Linked DNA regions of Nitrosospira lacus. The protein of the gene in region 1 interacts with the protein of each later gene in a pairwise test. Links are inferred from orthologs where the notes say so. Each region holds a gene or a part of one and is shown on either strand. Other genes may lie near its edges.

The links.
Region 2: the proteins of mtgA (region 1) and EBAPG3_RS00855 interact in binary tests that used the Escherichia coli proteins (3 or more experiments, as listed by UniProt). The link is inferred for Nitrosospira lacus from one-to-one orthologs.

The regions. Positions count from the first base shown.
Region 1 is NZ_CP021106.3:1,103,139-1,106,259, forward strand. The notes cover bases 195-2,989. They hold mtgA (monofunctional biosynthetic peptidoglycan transglycosylase), read left to right. Parts: upstream 195-1,140; coding sequence 1,141-1,839; downstream 1,840-2,989. Other genes in these bases: aroE (shikimate dehydrogenase), read left to right, coding at 254-1,069; mgtE (magnesium transporter), read left to right, coding at 2,262-2,989. Outside these bases: EBAPG3_RS04855 (energy transducer TonB), read left to right, coding at 1-164; more of mgtE, read left to right, coding at 2,990-3,121. UniProt on the Escherichia coli protein: Peptidoglycan polymerase that catalyzes glycan chain elongation from lipid-linked precursors. May play a role in peptidoglycan assembly during cell division in collaboration with other cell division proteins.
Region 2 is NZ_CP021106.3:190,022-193,336, reverse strand. What follows is about bases 1-2,989. They hold EBAPG3_RS00855 (peptidoglycan D,D-transpeptidase FtsI family protein), read left to right. Parts: upstream 1-621; coding sequence 622-2,358; downstream 2,359-2,989. Other genes in these bases: EBAPG3_RS00850 (UDP-N-acetylmuramoyl-L-alanyl-D-glutamate--2,6-diaminopimelate ligase), read left to right, coding at 2,355-2,989; ftsL (cell division protein FtsL), read left to right, coding at 311-625; rsmH (16S rRNA (cytosine(1402)-N(4))-methyltransferase RsmH), read left to right, coding at 1-266. Outside these bases: more of EBAPG3_RS00850, read left to right, coding at 2,990-3,315. UniProt on the Escherichia coli protein: Essential cell division protein that catalyzes cross-linking of the peptidoglycan cell wall at the division septum. Required for localization of FtsN.

The DNA.
Region 1 (3,121 bases):
CGTCGGGAAAGAAAGTTCTGGATGAAGCGGCAGTACGCATTGTCCATTTGGCGGGACAAAACGGATTTGCTCCCTTTCCGCCGGACATCAGTCGGGATACTGATGTCCTGCATATTACCCGCACTTGGGCGTTTACCCCTTCGGACGAGCTGACCAGCCAATAAAGTCCGCAACCTCGCACCTTGCCCTGTACTCCAGGAACTGCACGCTTCATCCTGTCCAAGTGCCGGATTTAGATTAATTACCCTATCTCATGACTGATTTCTATGCCGTCATCGGCAACCCCATTGCCCACAGCAAATCACCCTGGATTCATGCCGAATTTTCGCGGCAGACGGGCCAGGATATGCAATATGAAGCGATACTTGCGCCGGTGGATGCTTTCGCTGCAACGGTGGCGGTTTTCCGGGAACGCGGCGGTAAAGGCATGAACGTGACGGTTCCGTTCAAGCTGGAAGCCTGCAAGATTTCCCGGCGTTTGACCAGGCGAGCCGATGTCGCTCAAGCGGTAAACACGCTCGTATTCAGTGCCGATGGAATTCTCGGGGACAATACCGATGGAGCTGGACTGGTGCGTGACATTATGATCAATCTTGAATTCCCTCTCGCGGGCAAGCGGATATTGTTGATGGGCGCGGGCGGAGCGGCCCGGGGTGTGGTGCTGCCGCTGCTGGAACATTCACCAAGTGTTCTGACAATCGCCAATCGCACCAAACAAAAAGCGCACTTGCTGCAACAGCAATTTTCCCGCTACGGAAATATCGTTTCCGGCGATTATGCGGATCTCGGTGGAGAGAAATTTGATCTCGTCATTAATGCCACGTCCGCCAGTCTGAAGGGCAGGGTGCCACCCTTGCCCGCCGGTATTTTTGCCGATGAATCGATGGCTTATGACATGATGTATGGCGATGGACGCACTCCTTTTTTGCAATTCGCAAAGCAACAGGGCGCGTCGCGTCTGACCGACGGCATCGGGATGCTGGTGGAGCAAGCAGCGGAATCCTTTTTCCTGTGGCGTGGGATAAGACCGGAGACTGATCGGGTGATTAGAGGGTTAAGGAATCTCTGAATACGTTTTCATTCTTTCAACTTTTCCCCAAGATCATATGCCTGAAAATTTAACCGCGTCATCGCCGTTGCATGCACAACTTCATTAAGCGCTGGTTATGGCGTCTCTTCCTCCTCCTCACCGGCGCGGTATTTGTCTATCAGCTATGGATTCTGGGCCATGTTGTTTATTGGAATTTCTACAATCCCTCCACCAGTGCGTTCATGCAGGATCGGTTGGATGAATTACGGGAAAAAAATTCCACAGTGTCATTACGCACCCAATGGACGCCTTATGAGCGGATTTCCCCTCATCTCAAGCGTGCGATCATAGCTGCAGAGGATGGCAAGTTCCTGGAACATGAGGGGTTCGATTTCGAAGCTATTCAGAAGGCCTACGAAAAAAACCTGAAAAAGGGCAGGCTGGTTGCGGGGGGGTCCACCATCAGCCAGCAGCTTGCGAAAAACCTGTTTCTTTCCGGCGAAAGAACGCCGTGGCGCAAAATCCAGGAAGCCGTCATCACGTTGATGCTGGAAAAGGTGATGTCCAAACGACGCATCCTGGAAATCTACCTGAACGTCATTGAATGGGGAAATGGAGTATTCGGTGCGGAGGCGGCTATCCGTCACTATTATGGCGTTTCCGCTTCTTCCGTCACCGCGGAACAAGCTGCCCGTCTCGCCGCCATGGTTCCGAGTCCGCGATTCTACGATCGTAATCGCAATACACCGTGGCTATTGAGGAAAACTGATATCATCCTTAGCCGCATGGCATCCGCCCAAATTCCCTGACGATTTTTCGGCACTTCATCCGGCAACAGGAGCCATACTTTGCGTTCATTCTCCTCCCTGTCATAATATTCGCCCTGCATTCCAGATCCCTCTGCAAACAGGCAATTCTGCCGCGCCAGTATCGAAGTGCGTCAGAAATACCGGCACATAACCGTTTCGGATAGGGCGTACAAATGAGGGCCCGACATCCGGCGGGAAGTGAAGGAGCGCATATTATTCATGAGTGACGAATAATTCTGAATCCGCCTGTGGCGACTTTGCAATACAGTGACACTCAGCGATGAAAGAAATCTTTTTGAATCATGACACTAAAACGAAATATGAGCAGTGAATCGGTGGATTTAGGATAATATGGCATAGCGGCAATTCAGCCAATTTCAAGTAGCGGCACTCTAGACGCAGTACACCAGGGCGATCGGGCGATGACTAAAGCAAATACCCTCGGGGAGACCGAAGATCTGCAAGAAAACTTGCGGCGCCTGACGCATCTACTGCATAAACACAAGCTGGTGGAAGGTCTCGTGCATACCCAGCAAATGCCGCGCCAGGAACTGGTCGAAGCTTTGGTGCACAAGCAGAATCTGGCGGAACTGCAAAATCTGCTCGACAGGCTCCACCCCGCGGACGTTGCGCATATCCTGGAAGCCATGCCTCTCGAAGATCGCCTCATGATCTGGGAACTGGTCAAGGCAGAGCGCGATGGCGAGATTCTTCTGGAAGTTTCCGACGCGGTTCGCGAAACACTCATCGCCACGATGGACAGTGGCGAAATGCTGGCGGCAACGGGTCAGCTCGATGCCGACGAAATTGCCGATCTTGCGCCCGATTTGCCACGCGACGTCATGGAGGATGTGTTCCAGTCGCTGCCGATGGAGGAGCGCGAGCAGTTACGCGCCGCCATGTCCTATCCGGAAGATGCGGTTGGCGCGCTGATGGATTTCGACGTGGTGACTATCCGGGAGGATGTGACTCTGGAAGTCGTGCTGCGTTATCTGCGCCGGCTGGATGAGCTGCCTGACCATACCGATCAGTTGTTTGTGGTGGACCGGGATGAGCATCTGAAAGGAGTGCTGCCGGTGAACCGACTGCTGGTAAGCGATCCCGATGCCACGGTGGGATCAGTGATGGCCAAGGAAATGGTGAAGCTTCATCCCAGCGATAATGCTCATCAGGCGGCGCAGGCATTTGAGCGCTATGACCTTGTTTCCGCTTCGGTGGTCAATGCGGAGGATAAACTGATAGGCCGTGTTACCGTCAACGCAGTGATGGATTTTATCCGCGA
Region 2 (3,315 bases), 910 kb from region 1 along the record:
AGATACTGAATCCCGGAGGACGGCTCGTAGTCATCAGTTTCCACTCTCTGGAAGATCGGCTAGTGAAACGCTTTATGCGTGAATCGGCAAATCCCGACAAGCTGCCGCGCAGACTGCCGCTACGAGAAAAAGAGGTGCAGCTTCTGGGTCATCACAAATTGCGTTTAGTAGGCAAGGCGATACGACCGGGTGCAACCGAATTGGCGCTCAATCCCAGGGCAAGAAGCGCAGTAATGCGAGTGGCGGAGCGAGTCAATACAACCTAGTGGAAGCTCGCTATCGTGGTGTTCACGGCTAATGAGAGACCGACGTGATCAGGATAAATATTCTATTAACTTTAATCCTCATCGCCTGCGCGCTGAGTGTTGTGACTTCACAGCACAAGGCGCGCAAGCTTTTTGTGGAACTGGAAAGGGAACAGGAGCAGGCGGGGCGGCTGGCAGTGGAATGGGGACAACTGCAACTCGAACAGAGTACGTGGGCGATGCATACGCGCATTGAAAAAATCGCCATGGGACAACTGCACATGCAGGTGCCCGATGCCTCACGCGTTCAGGTTGTCTCATTGACGAGTGTGGCTGATTCCGCCAAATCCGTCGATTCCTTGGAGGCACTGAAACCATGATGCCTCGTCATGCACCGCGCCTTATCTTGCCAGCCGGACGCTCGCGCTTGCTGGCAGCTTGCTTGCTGCTGGGCCTGATGGGATTGGCGGGGCGCGCGGCCTATTTGCAGGGGATGCACAACGGCTTTTTGCAGCAGAAAGGCGAGTCGCGCTACAGCCGCACACTCGAAATGAGCGCGGATCGAGGAATAATCACGGATCGGCATGGGGAACCGCTGGCGATCAGTACACCAGTGGAATCGGTATGGTCGAGTCCACAGGATATGAATGCAACCCCGGAACAATTAAAAAAACTGGCAAGCCTGATCGAGATGGATACCAAGGAAATTCGCAGGCGTCTGGACGACTCCCAACCTGGCATGCGGCGTGATTTCGTGTACCTGAAGCGCCACTTGTCGCCAGAAGTTGCAGCCAAGGTGGTCGAGCTCAATCTGCCGGGTGTATTTCTTAAACGTGAGTATCGCCGGTATTATCCGGCGGGCGAGTTGACGGCTCATATGCTTGGCTTTACCGATATCGACGATAACGGACAAGAAGGAGTAGAGCTGGCGTGGCAGGATGAACTGGCGGGCAAACCTGGAAGCCGACGTGTCATCAAGGATCGTAAAGGACGTGTGGTCGAGGATGTGGAAAGTATCCGGGCTCCGCGCTCGGGTCAAAATATAGCGCTGTCCATAGACAGCAAAATTCAGTATCTCGCTTTCCGGGAATTGAAACAGGCGGTTGAAGCCAACAAAGCCAAGGCAGGGGGGATTGTGGTGCTGGATGCGCAGACAGGCGAGTTGCTGGCGCTCGTCAATCTGCCGGCGTACAACCCCAATAACCGCGCGCGAATGAATGGCGGGCGAGCCCGCAACAGAGCCTTGACCGATGTATTCGAACCCGGTTCAACCCTGAAGCCATTCACCATAGCGGCAGCGCTGGAGGCGGGAGGAATAAAGCCCGACACCATATTTGAGACTGGACCTGGGACGTTCTCCATAGGCAAGGCCACGATACGCGACGCGCATAAGGAAGGTCCGTTGACAGTGGCACAAGTGATCCAAAAATCCAGTAACGTCGGCTCCGCAAAGATTGCTTTGTCGCTGCCGCCGCAAACGTTATGGGAAATGCTGAGCGATTCCGGGTTTGGCGCTTCCACCGGTTCAGGATTTCCCGGAGAAGTGAGCGGCAGGCTCCGTCCATACCACACCTGGCGTCCCATCGAACAGGCCACCATGTCCTATGGACACGGAATTGCCGTGAGTCTGCTGCAATTGGCGCGTGCATATACCTTATTCTCCGCCGAGGGTGAATTGAAGCCCGTGTCGCTATTGAGGCTTGATGCACCCGTGGCGGGTAAGCAGGTGGTATCGCGGGATACCGCTCTCGCGGTGAGCAGGATGCTGGAGATGGTGGCACAACCGGGGGGTACTGCACCGAAAGCCCAGATCAATGGTTACCGGGTAGCGGGCAAAACCGGCACGGCGCATAAATTGGAGGGTAACGGTTACGCAAAAAACCGTTACCTATCGACGTTTGTCGGCTATGCACCAGCTTCCAGTCCGCGATTTGTCATTGCGGTGATGCTGGATGAACCGTCCGCGGGCCAGTATTTTGGCGGCGCGGTGGCGGCGCCCGTATTCAGCCGGGTCATGGAGGGCGCCTTGCGCATGCGGAACGTTCCGTATGACGCGCCCGCCAATAACGTCATGTCGTTTACCGCGGTGCCAGAGTTGAAGGGTGATGTATGAACCCAGAATCCGGAGTTGGAGATTCGAAATTCACGGCCAGATCAAAGGCGCATTTTGATTTCCGCGCTCTTGATCATCTGGGTGTCAGAATCGGCAGCCTGGTTACGGATAGCCGTATGGTGAAGACAGGAGATACTTTTCTGGCATATGCCGGAGAACAACTGGATGCACGCAGGTACATCCCTCAAGCGATAGCGGCGGGGGCAAACGCGGTACTGTGGGAACGCCGTGGTTTCGCATGGGATCCCGAGTGGCAAGTGCCCAATTTACCGATAGCCGGATTGCGAGCCCAGGCGGGCGCCATTGCCGATCATGTTTATGGTCACCCGTCGCAAAAACTCTGGCTTATAGGCATTACCGGAACGAATGGCAAGACCTCCTGCAGTCATTGGATTGCCCAGGCCATGACCGCGCTGGGCAAAAAGACGGCAATCATCGGCACGTTGGGAGCCGGTTTTCCCGGGGAACTCGAATCGACCGCCAACACCACGCCAGATGCGGTTCTGTTGCACCGGGAGATGGCGGACTATTTGTTGCGCGGCGCGCAGTGCGTGGCAATGGAAGTGTCGTCGCATGGGATAGTGCAAGGGCGTATCAGCGGATCGACATTCGCGGTCGCGGTATTCACCAATCTCTCGCGTGATCATCTCGATTATCACGGCAGCATGGAAGCATATGCCGCCGCAAAGGCACGATTGTTCCATTGGCCTGCACTCAAATATGCCGTACTCAACCTTGATGATGCGTACGGTGTCGAATTGTCGCAACAGCTTTCAGACTTGGAGACCAGGGTGATCGGGTATGGATTTACCGAACCGGCGCTTCAGCCTCGAAGTTCGGAAAAATTCAGGGTGGTACGGGGCCGGAATCTCAAACTAAGCCCGCAAGGGCTGGAGTTTGATATCGAGTTTGAAACGGGGTTTGAAACCGAGTATTCGAGATTTGCAACGAACGTGG